DNA from 3 places in the Virgibacillus natechei genome. Region 3 is predicted to be linked to each of the others. Evidence: riboswitches for the same ligand, from Rfam matches in the RefSeq annotation. Region 3 holds a riboswitch; each other region holds the start of a gene.
What was found. Region 3 has a riboswitch for S-adenosylmethionine ahead of OLD84_RS15150 (acyl-CoA dehydrogenase family protein). Riboswitches for the same ligand answer to the same signal wherever they lie in the genome.
Positions count from the first base shown of each region.

Region 1: linked by a shared signal. The riboswitch ahead of OLD84_RS12655 (methionine ABC transporter ATP-binding protein) and the one ahead of OLD84_RS15150 (acyl-CoA dehydrogenase family protein) in region 3 are both predicted to bind S-adenosylmethionine.
Region 2: linked by a shared signal. The riboswitch ahead of metK (methionine adenosyltransferase) and the one ahead of OLD84_RS15150 (acyl-CoA dehydrogenase family protein) in region 3 are both predicted to bind S-adenosylmethionine.

Region 1 is NZ_CP110224.1:2,434,068-2,439,741, forward strand. Features, by position in the region: gene sufC (Fe-S cluster assembly ATPase SufC) at 1-588, opposite strand, end outside; gene OLD84_RS12640 (YuzK family famiily protein) at 892-1,062, opposite strand; gene OLD84_RS12645 (MetQ/NlpA family ABC transporter substrate-binding protein) at 1,287-2,141, opposite strand; gene OLD84_RS12650 (methionine ABC transporter permease) at 2,162-2,830, opposite strand; gene OLD84_RS12655 (methionine ABC transporter ATP-binding protein) at 2,820-3,851, opposite strand; SAM riboswitch class I at 3,959-4,072, opposite strand; gene OLD84_RS12660 (thioredoxin family protein) at 4,194-4,508, opposite strand; gene OLD84_RS12665 (toprim domain-containing protein) at 4,519-4,866, opposite strand; gene gcvH (glycine cleavage system protein GcvH) at 4,991-5,380, opposite strand; gene OLD84_RS12675 (arsenate reductase family protein) at 5,572-5,674, opposite strand, start outside.
Region 2 is NZ_CP110224.1:2,373,655-2,379,328, reverse strand. Features, by position in the region: gene OLD84_RS12360 (ABC transporter substrate-binding protein) at 1-854, opposite strand, end outside; gene pckA (phosphoenolpyruvate carboxykinase (ATP)) at 1,061-2,647, opposite strand; SAM riboswitch class I at 3,010-3,127, shown strand; gene metK (methionine adenosyltransferase) at 3,250-4,461, shown strand; gene OLD84_RS12345 (gamma carbonic anhydrase) at 4,674-5,189, opposite strand; gene OLD84_RS12340 (tetraprenyl-beta-curcumene synthase family protein) at 5,287-5,674, shown strand, end outside.
Region 3 is NZ_CP110224.1:2,963,277-2,968,950, reverse strand. Features, by position in the region: gene OLD84_RS15170 (methionine ABC transporter permease) at 1-443, opposite strand, end outside; gene OLD84_RS15165 (methionine ABC transporter ATP-binding protein) at 440-1,495, opposite strand; gene OLD84_RS15160 (MetQ/NlpA family ABC transporter substrate-binding protein) at 1,496-2,329, opposite strand; SAM riboswitch class I at 2,821-2,927, opposite strand; gene OLD84_RS15155 (DoxX family protein) at 3,231-3,635, opposite strand; SAM riboswitch class I at 3,999-4,110, shown strand; gene OLD84_RS15150 (acyl-CoA dehydrogenase family protein) at 4,405-5,613, shown strand.

The DNA.
Region 1 (5,674 bases), 530 kb from region 3:
CTCATCACGTAATTTATTAATTCCTTTTGAAACTACTTTTAATGCATCAATATCAAGTCCTGAGTCAATTTCATCCAAGATTGCGATTTCAGGTTTTAATAGCATTAATTGAAGAATTTCATTACGCTTTTTCTCGCCACCTGAGAACCCTTCATTTAAATAACGTTGTGCCATGTTTTTGTCGATTTCCAGGTAATCCAATGTATTATCCATTTCCTTAATGAATTTCATCAAAGGAATTTGATCGCCTTCTTCACGGCGTGCGTTGATAGAAGAACGCAAGAAATCAGATGTCGTTACACCACTGATTTCACTTGGATATTGCATGCCTAGAAACAGGCCAGCGCGTGCACGTTCATCAACTTCCATCTCCAATACGTCTTTCCCATCAAAATGTATACTTCCTTCAGTAATTTCAAATTTAGGGTGTCCCATAACTGCAGAAGCCAGTGTCGATTTCCCAGTACCGTTTGGTCCCATTACTGCATGAAATTCGCCACCATTTATCGTAAGGTTTAAACCTTTTAATATCTCGTTCCCTTCAATATTTACATGAAGATTCTTGATTTCTAGAGTTGATCCTGCCATTCTGATACCTCCAAGTACTAGTATTATTGTTTAAAATGAATATGACATCCATTCTCAATCTATTCTCATTACAATCTTAAAGCATTTCGAATTTAATATCAACTCTTTTAGGCTATTAAGTCTTGTAAGAATCTAACTTTCTGGACGTCCATAAAATGTTCCTATCTAGATGAAAAATTATAAATCAACTTTTAGTGTGAGGAACTATTTGCTTCCACCACATTATACCGTTTTTCCTACATCAGTCAAAATAAAAGGCTACTGTTGTCCTTTTTATAAGAACAACAGTAGCCTTTTCCATTATTATTTTTGAAGTTGACTAACAAATTCAGCTGATAGTTTTTTACATTCGGCATATTCCTGATCTCTTCTTTTCTCTACTGCGATGCGTTTTTCAAATTTTCTTTCGTATTCAGCATAACAAATCTTATTCGATTGCTGCATCGCTTTCTCCATCTCTGGAGTGTAATTCAAACTTATACCACTATTAATAGTGAACCATCCTTTCGACTTAAGTACAATACTAATCGTAACACGGGGATGATTCCCCTAACAAAGCGTGTATAAACCCATTAACAAGGATTATTTCGAACATGAAAGGCTGAATCTATACAGCGACATTTCTCCATAATCATATAACGAATTACTGGCAAATACGATGTATTGCTCCAAATTTGCTAAAAAAGTTATTCGAAAACTTAGTTATTACCTCCAACAGGAACGACAGCTCCGTTATATGTTTCCGTAATATAGGTTTGAATTTCTTCTGACTGCAATACGTTGACTAGTTCATTCAACACTTCATTGTCTATATCTTCTGATTGAACGGCAATCACATTCACATATGGAGATTCATCATCTTCTATAAAGAGTGCATCCTCCAAAGGATTTAAATCTGCATCAATTGCATAATTCGTATTGATTGTAACTAAGGCATCCTCTTCAGAAAAATACAACTCAGGTAAAAGTGCTGCGTCAACATCTGCTGAAAACGTTAAGTCATGTGGATTTTCAACAATATCACTTACTTCTGCATCTACCTTTTCTACGTCTTCGTCTAAAGTAATCAGACCATTCTGTTCAAATAATGCTAGGACTCGCCCGTGATCAGCTACAGAACGACTTAGAATTACTTCTGTTCCATTCTCTATCTCGTCAATATCAGTTATGTTTTGAGAATAAACCCCCATCGGCTCGATATGAATGCCATCAATATAATCAAAATCATAACCGATTTCCTCTATTTGACCCTCTAAATATGGGATATGCTGGAAATAATTAGCATCTAGATCTCCCGTTTCCAAATCATCATTTGGTAATACATAATCCTGGTACTGTTCAACTGAAAGTGATATTCCCTCTTCCTCTAAAAGCGGTTTGGCTTCTTCCAAAATCTCCGCGTGTGGTGTACTTGAAGCACCAACTGTGATTTCCACTGGTTCAGAGCCATTATCACCCGTATTTTCATCTGTATCTCCATCTGTATTTCCATCCCCACAAGCTGCTAGTACTAATACTACTAGTAGCATTAAAAATGCCACGTTCCTTTTCATTATAATCTCCCCTTATATTTTTATCTTTTATCTAATTTAGTAGACAGATAATCTCCGATAAATTGGAAAATAAATACAATGACTACAATCAAAATGGTACAAACAAGTACCACATCAAAATCACGGCGTTGAAAACCGAAGAAGTATGCATAATCTCCTAATCCTCCAGCACCAATAACGCCCGCCATCGCGGTGTAACCAATTAACGCTATTGCAGTAACAGTTATCCCAGACACCAATGCTGGCATAGATTCCGGTAATAGAACCCGAAAAATAATTGTCCGTGTCTTTGCTCCCATTGAGGTTGCTGCTTCAATCACGCCTTTATCAACTTCCTTTAGCGCAATTTCCACCAGTCGTCCATAAAATGGTGCTGAACCTATAATCAATGCAGGTAAAGCTGCAGTGGGACCCCGAATAGTTCCAATTAAAAAGTCAGTGAATGGAAATAACAATAAAATTAATATAATAAACGGAATAGCTCTGAACACATTTACAACCGTAGCTACAATAAAGTTAAGTGTTTTGTTTTGCCACATGCCGCCTTGCATTGTCAGGTATAAAAGTAAACCTAGAATAATGCCTAAAATTATGGTCCCTGCCAATGCGAACAACGTCATATAAAAGGTTTCATACGTTGCTTCCACCAAGTCTTGAACATCTAGATTTGGAAATAAGTCATTCAGCATGACGAACAACCTCCACTTCTACCGAGGTCTCATCATGAATAAAGCTTACTGCCCTATTTATTTCCTCTGAATCTCCTTCAACTTGAACAAACAATGTACCGTATGCGGCCGCCTGGGTCTGGGTAATTTTCCCCTGGAGGATGTTAATAGCTATATCAAACTTCTTGGCTACTTGACTTATTAATGCTTGATTTGCTGTTTCACCAATAAAATGAAGTCGAATGATTATTCCTTGGTCATACGTATCAATCAAATGACTTACACTTTCGTCTTCATCATCTGCACCCATAACCTGCTCCACAAATTTTCTTGTCACCGTTTCCTTTGGACGCCGGAATACATCCAGTACTTCACCTTGTTCTACGATTTTCCCTTGTTCCATTACTGCAACCTGGTTACATATTTTGCGTATAACATGCATTTCGTGGGTAATAAGAATAATCGTTAATCCCAGCTTCTCATTAATATCCACCAGTAAATCAAGGATAGAATTCGTCGTTTCTGGATCTAATGCTGAAGTTGCTTCATCGCATAATAATACTTTCGGGTTATTTGCTAACGAGCGAGCAATACCCACACGCTGCTTCTGTCCTCCACTAAGTTGAGAAGGGTAGGCATCCTCTCGTCCGGAGAGACCGACTAAATTAATTAACTCCTGTACACGTTCTTGCCGTTCAGCTTTTGCTACTCCTGCTATTTCAAGTGGAAAAGCAATGTTATCTCGCACAGTACGTGACCAAAGTAAATTAAAATGCTGAAAAATCATCCCAATTTCCTGTCGTGCTAGCCGAAGTTTTTTTGCATTTAATTTTGTTATTTCCTGGTTGTCAATCACAACTTGACCATCTGATGGATCCTCCAACCGATTAAGTAAACGTACAAATGTACTTTTACCTGCACCACTATAGCCGATAACGCCGAATATCTCACCTTCTTTTATATTAAGGGTCAGATCATCAACAGCTGTTATTCTTTGTTTATTTGATGTGAAATATTTACTTAAACCCTTAATCGAAATCACAAATAATCCTCCTTAAATGGTACATACCATGCTTATTATACCAAACCAAAACACAAAAACGCCTTCCTGTAAGAGAACAGAAAGACGTAAATAATCGTTTTCTCGTTCCCTCATCTGCCAAAGCGTACACTTTGCAGGAGTTGGCACCTTTCAGACTTCGTAATGTTCTGAAGGTTGCCGCAGTTTCACAGGGCCAGTCCCTCCACCGCTCAAGATAAGAGATATAATCGTACCGTTTAGCTTTGAAAGCTTTAATTGTACTGATGCAGGTAGGAACATTTATACTCTCCTACTGCAAAAATACTAGCACACTAGTTTTCTAGTGTCAATATTGTTATTTCATTAACTTTTTACGAACAGGTCTGGTTTATACTCTGTCAGATAGCTGTAAATATTTGCGATAGACCGAAAAGCATAAATTTTTTCTTTTACTTCATTACCTTCCTTAATTAACAAGCAGGGGACACTCTCTATTTTGTGTTCCTGCATAAATTCAGCATACAGTGAAGCGTTCATTTGGTAAAAAATAGTTTCTTTGTGCACCGACTCAATTTTTGTTAACATCGTTCGCGCTACATGACATGTACCACAAAAAGGAGTATAAATATATAATATATAGCTATCTTGTTCCAGTACTTCGTTTGTTATCTCTTGCAACACTACCACCCTAAATTAAAAATATTGGATTAACCGCTATTCGTTTACTCAGTAAAGCAGTAGCAAGTACATGCTCAGGAGTTGTCGCTACTTCACGATATTCACTGCTCACATAGATATGCTCGGCATGCGGAAGCTCATGTCTCAATTGTTTACGTAATTTTATGCCTGAATAATCTTCATCAACAAATATCAATACATTTTTATTATCTAAATCATAGGTTTCCAAGAGATCATCAAACTTCTCAACACCAAGGGTACCATTCGTACAAACAATAGCGACATCATCGGTAATTATCTTCTCAATTTGCCTTTTATCTGTTAATCCTTCGACTATAATAACTATTTCATGTGCCATCATCCCACAACACTCCTAATGAAATCAAGCAAAAATGCTTCTGTTATATGTATACTATGATACAAACGTGGCCAACTATACAACATTGTTGCAAGTTAGCCAGTTATAGTCGCTATTCATGATATTAGTCTTCTTCTTGGTCCGTAACTGCATCATATTGCTCTGCTGATAATAGACGATCAAGATGCGACGAATCAGATGGCTCGACCACGATCATCCATGCCTTATCATATGGTGAGTCATTTACAAATTCAGGATTATCTTCTAAATCCTCGTTCACTTCAATAACTTTTCCGCTTAGTGGAGCATATAACTCAGAGACTGTTTTAACGGATTCAACACTTCCAAAAGGCTCATCTAATTCAATCTCTTCTCCAACCTCAGGAAGTTCAACGAATACAATGTCTCCGAGTTCATCCTGTGCAAAATCTGTAATACCGATACGTACTTGTTCGGCTTCTTTCTTAATCCACTCATGTTCTTCTGAATATAATAAATCCCCTGGTACGCTCATTGATATCCCTCCGTTTATTCATTCCATTATAACTATACAATGTAAGCATGGATTTTTCTAGTGTTTTACAATAATTCATTGACGCTGTTCTAACTCCCATCATATGATAAGCGGGAAACCTCTACGTTGACTAATTTATTACACTACTCACGTATGATGGATAGGCTTTTACTAAAACTTCCCTACACACATTATAGCCAATTTTCATTAAACGTTTCTTCCTTAAATCCAACTGTCACGTTTAGTCCGTCCGTTACGATTGGCCGCTTAATCAGCATCCCATCCGAAGCTAAG
Region 2 (5,674 bases), 590 kb from region 3:
GCAAAGGAATCCTGACTCTTATAACGATCGATAGATGCAGTCAACATATCCAGATCACTATCTTCAAAATATGGTTCGATCACTTCTGCTATTTCTTCAGCACTACTATCTTCCACCCATTGTTGGGCTTGATAAATTGCTCTCGTAAATTTACTAATTTCTTCGTCGTTTTCATCCATGTAACTTTGTTTTGCCATAAATACCGTGTAAGGGACATTGCCGGATTCCTCGCCGAAGGAAGCAACAATATGCCCATTACCTTCTGCTTCAAATACACTTGCTGTTGGCTCAAATAATTGAACATATTCATAATCACCAGATGCAAACGCGCCTGGAATATTTCCAAAATCAATGTTCTGGCTTAAATCTAGGTCAGCATGTGGATCAATACCATGGTTTTTTAACACAGACTCACCGACCATCTGTGGCATACCACCCACACGTTGTCCTAAGAAATTACTATCTCTAAGATTCTCCCATGTGAAATCAGGTTGTTCTTCTTTCGCAACGAGAAACGTTCCATCTGTCTTAGTTAATTGTGCAAAATTGATTGCATAATCACTGGAATCCTGTGCGTATACATAGATAGAAGTTTCTGAACCAACCAAGGCAATATCAGCACCGTCTGATAACAGGGTCGTCATCGTAGTATCACCGCCCCATGTTGTTTGCAATTCAACATCCAATCCTTCTTCTTCAAAAAAACCTTTTTCAATTGCAACATATTGCGGCGCATAGAAAACGGAACGTGTTACTTCAGCCAGGCTGATGGACGTATTTCCACTGTCATTACATGCGGCAAGGAAGATAAACAGAGCAATGGAACATACAACTAAAAATTTTGTTCGTTTCATAAAGGTTGACCTCCTCCAGCGTTATAATTTAATGTCAACACAGTTTATGCTTACCTGAAAAATGTGTGAATGCCCAGTGTGGGCTCTACTTTCTAAATGAAGAATCTATTAAATAATGCAGAAAAAAGCCGACCTCTGTGTTAGAGATCGGCTGCGGATAATTCCGCCTTATATAAAATCCTTTTGGGATGAGGATACAATATTTGTTATGAACGATAAATTGGACCTGCTTGCTGAATAGCAGTACTTACTTGTGTGAATTTCTTAAAGTTCTCGTGAAATTTCATAGCAAGTGACTTTGCTTCATTATCATATGCTACCGGATCTTCCCATGTATGCTTAGGAATTAACACGTCATCTGGAACTCCAGGAACATGGATTGGCATATCTAAGCCAAAGATCTCATCCTGTGTTGTTTCAACCGAGTTCAATTCACCCTCTAAAGCAGCGTGTATCATAGCACGAGTATAGAGCAGCTTCATTCGATTTCCAGTACCATAAGAACCACCAGTCCAGCCTGTGTTCACTAAGAATACATTCGACTGGTAGAGGTCGATTTTTTCTCCTAGCATTTTAGCATAAGTCGCTGGTGCTAATGGTAGGAAGGGAGAACCAAAGCATGCAGAAAATGTTGCCTGAGGTTCTGTTATTCCGCGCTCTGTGCCAGCCAATTTACTCGTATATCCACTCAAGAAATGGTACATTGCTTGCTCTTTTGTTAATTTACTAATAGGTGGCAATGTTCCAGATGCATCTGCCGTTAAGAAAATAATCGTATTCGGATGTCCCGCAACACTTGGTGTAATAATGTTATCAATGTTTTCCACAGGATATGCGGCTCTTGTGTTTTCGGTTAATGACGTATCATCATAATCTGGAAGTCGCGATTCTTCATCCAGAATTACATTTTCCAACACGGATCCGAACCGGATGGCATTAAATATTTGTGGTTCTTTTTTCTCGGAAAGGTTGTTACATTTTGCGTAACATCCACCTTCGATATTGAAGACACCACTTGGACTCCAACCATGCTCATCATCACCAATTAAACGCCGGTAGGGATCAGCAGATAAGGTTGTTTTTCCTGTACCTGAAAGGCCAAAGAATAAAGCAACATCTCCCTCTTGGCCAACGTTTGCAGAACAATGCATCGATAAGATATTGTTCCTTGGTAATATATAGTTCATAATAGAGAATATTGATTTTTTAATTTCACCAGCGTATTCTGTACCACCGATTAGAATAACCCGCTCTTTAAAAGAAATAATAATAAATGCTTCTGAATTTGTACCATCAATTGCAGGATCAGCTTTGAAAGTTGGTGCTGAAATTACTGTGAAATCAGCCTCATGTGATGCTAGTTCTTCATCTGTTGGATTAATGAATAACTGACGAGAGAACAAGTTATGCCAAGCATATTCGTTAATAACTTGAATCGGTAATCTAGAATTGGAATCCGCACCAGCAAATCCTTTAAATTGATATAATTCATCTTTTTCCATTAAATAAGCGGTTACTTTCTTGTATAACTTATTAAAAGCCTTTTCATCAATTGCTTTATTAACGGGTCCCCAATCAATAAACTCCTCGCAAGATTCATCTTTCACAATAAATTTATCTTTTGGCGAACGCCCAGTATATGCGCCTGTAGTAGCACGAACTGATCCTGTTGCGGTTAAAACACCTTCATTCTTCGATAGGATTTTCTCAACCAATCTGGGAACAGACAGATTCTTTTGTAAATTGTCATGAGAATATAGCTCGTTTTTAATAAATGATTCTACCGTTTTCATATATGATACCCGCCTTTTGATGAATTTGTTTAAAAAATGGAATATAAAATTATCATATGCTTTAATTTACAAATAGTATAACACATTAGTTAAATTAGTCCATACTATTTAAAAGATTTCTTTTGATGAATTTTCATTAAGCTTTATATCGGAGTTTAACGAGCGGTTAAACTCCGACTTAAAAATGGAGTTAGAGTGAAAAGTTTGGGTAGGGTAACAATACGGATAAGTATGAAATTACATCGAAAACATTTGTACGTCATAAAACCCTCATTGAATGAAGCTTTATTTTATCGTATTTATAGAATGAATCGGTTGACATAATAGGCCTCTTTCGATAAGCTAAATTACGTATGGATACTCTCTTATTCAGAGTTGGTGGAGGGACAGCCCCTATGAAGCCCAGCAACCGTCACACCAGTGAAAAGGTGCTCACCTGATGCAAGGATTATAGTAGTATATTTCCTTGAATAATAAGAGTGAAAGGATATACCACCTTTCCTCATGTTGCAGGAAGGGCTTTTTTTTGCACTTTGAATAATAAAGAAACATAATTAATGAATAGAGTACCGTAACATAATATTGAGGGAGGATTTAGCCGTATGGCTCCAAATCGCCGTTTATTTACATCTGAATCTGTAACAGAAGGGCATCCAGATAAGATGTCTGATCAAATATCAGATGCTATCCTGGATGAAATTTTAAAAAATGATCCGCATGCGCGTGTTGCATGTGAGACAACTGTAACCACAGGGCTTGTGTTAGTTTCTGGAGAAATTACTACAAGTACATATGTGGATATACCTGCGATTGTCCGTCAAACAATAAAGGATATAGGATATACGCGTGCTAAGTTTGGTTTTGATGCCGACACATGTGCTGTATTAACAGCAATCGATGAGCAATCTGCAGATATTGCAGGTGGGGTCGATCATGCACTTGAAGAACGTCAAGGGAAAATAAGTGATGAAGAAATCGCTTCAATTGGTGCAGGTGATCAAGGTCTTATGTTTGGCTATGCATGTGATGAAACCGAAGAATTAATGCCATTGCCAATTTCATTAGCTCATAAACTGGCAAAACGTTTATCAGACATGAGAAAAGAAAAAGTTCTTTCCTATCTACGTCCGGACGGGAAAACACAGGTAACCGTTGAATACGATGAGAATAACAACCCAATTAAAGTGGATACAATTGTTATTTCAACACAGCATCATCAGGATATAACCATTGAGCAAATTGAAAAAGATTTAATAGAACATGTTATACGCCCAGTGGTTCCTGCTAGTCTATTAGACGAAACAACTAACTATTTTATTAATCCAACCGGACGTTTTGTTATTGGGGGACCTCAAGGAGATGCGGGCTTAACAGGCCGTAAAATTATGGTCGACACCTATGGTGGGTATGCGCGTCATGGAGGTGGTGCATTCAGTGGAAAAGATTCAACGAAAGTCGATCGTTCCGCTGCGTATGCAGCCCGGTATGTAGCTAAAAATATTGTTTCAGCTAAATTAGCAAAAACATGTGAGGTGCAACTCGCCTATGCAATAGGTGTTGCGGAGCCTGTGTCAATTGCGGTCAATACATTTGGAACTGGTGTCGTGAGTGAAGAAGACTTCGTTTCAGCGATTCGGGAGATATTTGACTTACGGCCGGCAGGAATTATTCGTATGCTTGATCTGCAAAAGCCAATTTTCAGAAGCACAGCTGCCTATGGTCATTTTGGGAGAACAGATATTATGTTTCCGTGGGAGAAAACGGATAAAGTAGAAGAGTTAAAGGCACTCGTGGAAAAATATAAAACAGTTTAAAAACAAGCCATACAGCAGATGGTTGTATGGCTTGTTTTATAACCTAATGAGTGAAAATGTAAGGGGGAGTGATAACGAAATCACCCCCATCGATTTCAGTTGAAAAAAGTAAAAAATAAGACTTAAAGCCGATAAAGAAATCGGCTTTTTTACCGATTTCTACTAATCCGACCTCTAGTCTCTGACCTCCAGAATACGCACCAGCGCAATTGTTATAGGTTGGTGTGATTTTTATAATACTGCCCTTTTTCAACGTAAGATGTTCGTACCCGTTCCATTTCAGCATAGTCTTCTTTTGTCAAATCACGAATAACTTTTGCGGGTCTTCCCATTGCTAATGTGTTTGCAGGTATCTTTTTTCCAGGTGGGACAAGACTTCCCGCGCCAATAAATGCGTTTTCCCCAACTTCAGCTCCGTCCAATAGGATAGAGGCCATACCGATTAATGCGTTTTTACGAATGATTGCAGAATGCAAGGTAACTTGATGTCCAATTGTTACATCGTCTTCAATGATTAAAGGGTTATTGGGACTTTGGTGAAGCATGGATAGGTCCTGAACACTGACTCTTTTTCCAATTCGAGTTGGTGCAACGTCTCCGCGTATCACAGTCTTAAACCATATACTCGAATGTTCATCAATCGTTACATCGCCGTTTACGAGTGCATCTTTCGCGATAAATGCTGTTTCATGAATGGAAGGTATTGTATTTTTATAATGGTCTATCATTTGAATCCTCCTAATTATTATGGTGGTATATACAGTATAACAAAAAATACCGAATTGACGTTTCATACGATCTATGAAAGGAGTAATTGGTTTGACAATGCGTGTACCTATAACGGCTTTGACTTTAATGAACAGCGTATACAGAAAAATTTTCCCTGCAGTCAATCAAGAATTAACACACTGGAAAAATCGTGCTGAGCAGATACCAGATGAAGAATTACGTAAACAAGCACTAGCTAGTATTGAAACAAAAAGATTCCACTGTCAGGGCGGAGGGGTTTACGCATTGCTAGCAGGGTATGAATGGAGAGAAGCAATCCGTTTTATCGTGGCTTATCAAACGATAAGTGATTACCTGGATAATTTATGTGACCGCAGTACATCAATGGATCCAGCTGATTTTCGTTTGTTGCATGATGCGATGATTGATGCATTGAAACCAGGAAATACGATAAAAAACTATTATGCGTTACGGGATGTACAGT
Region 3 (5,674 bases):
CCAGGTCGTGCTTCTCTTATGATTATACGAGTGACAATTTGTGTACGGGAAGCGCCCATCCCCCGATAAGCTTCAATAATACCATGATCTACTTCAAGTAGCGTTGTTTCAATAAGTCTAGCAATATATGGAGCGATGTAAACAATAAGAGGGACAATTGCTCCCTGAATTCCGATGGATGTGCCTACAATCAATTCGGTAAATGGAATAATAGCTAGCATTAGGATAATAAATGGAACCGACCGAATGATATTAATAATTGTATTTAAAATATGAAACAACCATTTGTTTGGACTAAGGTGATTAGGCCTTGTTATGACAAGTAGAACGCCTAACGGTATACCAATAATTGTTGCAATAACAAGTGGAATGATTACCATTAGGGTTGTTTCATATAAAGACAACGAAAATAACGTGATCAGTTCATCCGATCGATTCATCATTGTAATACCCCCTCACGTTTTTGATTTTGATTAATTTCCAAACTTACTTCGGCATGGTATACCGTGTCGTTTAAATAAGTTATTGCTTGCTTCATCTGGTCATAATCCCCAGAAATATGAACCATTAAAATCCCTAATGGAATCCCTTTTAAATAATTAATTGAACCATGTACAATATTTGTGACGACTGAATACTTAGATGAAATGACATGAAGGACAGGATCTAAAGCTGAATCGCCTCGGAAAGCTAAACGTAAAATATAGGAATGACCAAATCCCTGTAAATTCTCCATCATTTCTTCAGTGATCGTATCGTCATACAGATTCCGCAAAAAGTTTTTCGTGGTTACTTGTTGAGGATGGCTAAAAATATCAAGAACAGATCCTTGCTCAATCACTTCCCCTTTATCCATAACAGCCACACGATCACACGTTTTTTTGATGACCTCCATTTCATGTGTTATAAGAACGATAGTTAAACCTAGCTTTTTATTAATACTTAATAACAATTCTAGAATCGAATCAGTCGTTTGCGGATCCAAAGCAGAAGTTGCTTCATCACATAATAGGATTTCCGGGTCCATCGCTAAAGCTCGAGCGATACCAACTCGTTGTTTTTGTCCACCAGATAATTGGGCAGGGTATTGCTTTGATTTATCATCTAATCCGACAAGAGCAAGTAACTCTTCCACTTTTTGTTGTATTTCCTTCTTCGGCACGCGATTCATACGAAGAATTTCGGCTACGTTATCAAACACATTATAAGAAGAAAGTAGGTTAAACTGTTGAAAGATGATACCAATCTTTTTCCTCGTGTTTCCCAATTCCTTTTCATTTAATCTTAAAAGATTTTTACCATTAATATTTACCTCGCCACTAGTTGGCTTTTCAAGAAGGTTGACCATCCGGAGCAACGTGCTTTTTCCTGCTCCACTAAAGCCAATCACTCCAAAAATTTCCCCTTTTCCTACATGAATATTTATATTTTTTACTGCTTCAATTTCTGTTTTTCCAACTCCAAAGCTCTTGTTTATATTTTTTAACTCAATCATTTACATCCCCTCCTCATCAAGTTGAAATGGATCATCAGTTAGGGTAATGGCATCCTTGTACCTTTCTTCAATAAATTGTTTTACTGCATCGGAATGGTATAATTCTGTTATTCTTTTATAATCTGGATTGTCCTTATCTTTTTCTTTTGCAGCTACGACCATTGGAAACTCATTCCCACTCTCTAAATAGATAGCTTCTTCCGTTGGATCCAGGCCTTGATCAATGACATATGAATTACTTACTAGACCTGCATCAATGCTACTAAGGGTACGTACCATTAAGGGACCCTCTATTTCCTTAAATGTGAGGTTCTTGGGATTTGCTTCAATATCCTGTAATGTTAATAAACCATCAGTACGCTTTACCTTAATTAATCCAGCTTCTTCATAGAGCAGCAAAGATCGCCATTGATTTATAGGGTCATTTACTATCCCTAATGTAGCATCATCTGGAATTTCATCGACATGTTTATGCTTTTCAGAGTGAATACCAAACGAACTATAATAAGTTGAGCCTAATGCTACGAAAGGTGCTGTATGGTCTTTTACATATTGTCCTAAAAATTGCTTTGTTTGGAACATATTCAAATCTATTTCTTCATTATCAAGAGAGCGATTTGGTGTAATCCAATCGTTAAAGGTTATAACTTCCAGATTAATCCCTTCTTTTTTAGCTTCATCTTTCACAATATTGGTAACCGCCTCTGGAACGCCTCCAGTAACGCCAATTTTTATTGTTTGTTCTTCCTTGTTTCCGGATGCTTCTGAACTCGCGCAGCCAGTAATGAATGAAAGGATAAGTAATATAACTATCATTAATAACTTTTTGTTCATTTTTACACTCCTTTACGTTTCCCTTTTGATATTTTTTAGTGAGTGGAATTGGTTATCTCACATTCTCTTATAGTTGCATTTAAACATTTGTCTTAATGCAACGTTTGGATAATCTAAGTCGAGGTGGCCCCTGAGTGTATTTCCTTCATAGTCTGTTCGGAAAAGACCACGGTTTTGCAATTTAGGGGCGACATGGTGAAAATGATCCTAAGTGCATTTGCCTCTTCCTCATTAAACGATACCAAGATAGATAGTTAGAATTTGTATAGATTTACTACTTTTCATGGGTACAATCCTTTCTTATTCCAAGCCCTGTTCAAACTACTTTCAACCCAGACATAGTTATAAGTGATTTTTTAAAAGTATTAAATAGATCTGATTACTTGGTTTTAGGTTTATGTATGTCTAGGTGTATGTGATAACTCATTCAAATCTGAACCTAAAAAACCCCCTTTTCCATAAGAGAAAAGAGGGGTGAATACACGGCTCCACTCTTATCTCCCAAAAATAATTTTGCTGGAATTAGCACCTTTTCGACTTTCGTCAATGGTTGCTGAAGTGTCATTGGGCCAGAACCCTCGACTTCTCTGGATAAGAATTATTAAGTTGTTACTCATGTTAATACTAATAATTGGTATTGTCAACACACTTTTCAGAATATAGGTAAAAATAAATTTAGAATGAGCAGGATTACATCGTTCCACTGCTATTCGGGAAGTCATTCCTCCTAAAGTCGCGTCTGGACAAGGATCTACGGGGGGAATAATACGTATTTATTAAGTTCTTTGTTTAACTGGGACTTTATTGTGTGCCTGTCATGGGTGCATCTTAAAGTCTGTACCCATAACAGGCACACAATAAAAAGGGAACAAACGATAAAATCATTTGTTCCCTTAATCATTTAATTTTCTATTGAACGGGATAATTTGTTATCCAATGCTAGAGAAAACCGATCACTCAATAGGAAATAAATCGATATGGATAGTAGAATAAGGTCAAGTTCAAATCCTGGTAATTCTTCGTTTCCTAACAGTCCACCAGGTAAATTTGCAAATAAAATCGCTCCCAGCATAATAACTGTAAATAATCCGGCAACGATTCGTGTACCAATTCCAAGAATCATGGCGATCCCGCCGAGTAGTTCGATAACCGCAACCACATAAGCAAGGAATCCAGGAACGCCAAGACTATCAAAGAATCCTGCCGTATTAGCTATCCCCCCTTGAAATTTATCCAGGCCGTGCGCGAAGAAAATAAAACCAAAAACGACCCGTAAAATAGCTTGACCAATTTCACTTTTTGTCATGTTTTTATTGCCCCTTTCCTTATAATTACTTTACGATACTTAGTGTAAATTAATTAGTGATTAGGGTCAAGAAATCAGATAAGAATAGATGGGTTAATTGTTAAATATTGCATCATGAGGAGATTGCGGGTAAATATTGAAGAAGCTCATAATTGGAGCCATAGTGCGAGGGTTCTCGTGCTTCCTTTTGCAAAGCAGTCCTGTGGTTAGAAATTTCTACAGGACTTCTTGTTGTTTATAAAACCTACTCCGATCATCATTTACATCAATTATCCCGACTAAACAAATCAACTTACTAGAAAAAAGGTGTTGACAATGAAAATCGTTGAACCTATAATGAAACACAATTAAATATTTTAAATATTCTTATTCAGAGAAGTCGAGGGAATTGGCCCGTTGACGCTTCAGCAACCTCTGACTTTGTCAGAAAGGTGCTACATCCAGCAAGAAAATTTATTTTCTTGAGAAATAAGAGCGGAGTAGAACATGCAACCCTCTTTTCTCAAGCTATTAGAAAAGGGGGTTTTCTTATTGGAGCTACTATTTCATTGATGACTATAAGCTAAAGCGCCAAACAAGCAAAGAACCATTGAAGCGGTCGCTAAATGAGCTGGCGTCGGTGGTGTTGTCGTGTTGCAGTTGGGTAACCGGAAAAAGTAGCTGATACGAGGGGCAATGGATCAATAAAGCTAGTGTAGATGGTTTTAACATCATGTACGCTGCGAAAGGCCAGATACTTTTTTCAATAAGATATAAAGGAGGATTACAAATGAGTAATTCATCGGTAGTGACAGGAGAAAAGGAAGAAAATGTAACTGTTCCGGATATTCATTCGAAAGCCTTTGATCAACTAATAAGTGATATTGCGGCTGATTTTAAAAAGAGGAGCAACGAGGAAGGGAGACAACATCCTTTTAAAGGCGTCCAATTAATAAAAGAATTTCGCCTCGGTGCCATTCGATTGCCGAAAAACGCTGGAGGGGCTGGGTCATCCTTTGTAGATTTATTTACGGCAGTGATTAGAATTGCGGAAGCTGACCCAGATGTCGCGCATATTATCCGTGCGCATTTCATGACGGTAGAAAGTTTATTACAATCGCCGGAGACACCGCTTCGAAAGAAAATAGTAGAAGCGGTAGGTAATGGTGCAATTATAGGCAACGCATATACGGAAAACTCGAAACATCAAGCTGGAGGTTACGAATATGATACGAAGCTTACCAAAGAAGGAGATCACTACTTATTAAATGGGGAAAAAATCTTCACAACCGGTACCTATTATTCAGATTATACAGAAGTTAAAGCCATGCTTCATGGTTCACCAACTTTATTAATTGTACCAGTTTCTAGAGAAGGGGTAACCGTACTGGATGATTGGGATGGAATTGGTCAAAAAATGACAGGCAGCGGAACAACCATTTTCGAAAATGTCGTGGTTGAGGCAAATGAAACCTTTACGGATCGCCAGAAAAAAGGGCAATATGCTCCTGTGCCGCATCTTTACCTGCAAGCGATTATTGCGGGTATAGTAAGAAACATTGTCACCGATGCAACGGATTTAATCCATAAAAGAAAACGTTCTTTTTTTCACGGCAATACCAATGATTTGAAGCAGGATGTTCAGCTACAGCAAGTCGTTGGTCAATTATCAAGCTTTGCTTTTGCGGCGGAAGCAATGGTACTAGCGGCAGCAAAAAGTGTAGATGATGCAAGTGAATATCCGGATAGTGCTGCAGAACATAACGCAGCCTTAAGGGGATCTCAAGTAAAAGTAGCGATTGAGGAATTGGCATTTAAAGCGGCAACTTTACTATTTGAAGTTGGTGGTGCTTCTGCCACGATACAATCTGCTAACTTAGATCGTCATTGGCGTAATATTCGTACACTAGCTTCTCATAATCCAACGCTATATAAAGCAAGGGCCATAGGGGATTATTATATCAACAATGAGTTATTACCTGATTCAGCCTATTTTTAATTCTTTTTCTAGAAGGAATACAAGGGATATGCGAAGAAAAATTATTTGAAAAGGGAGCGTA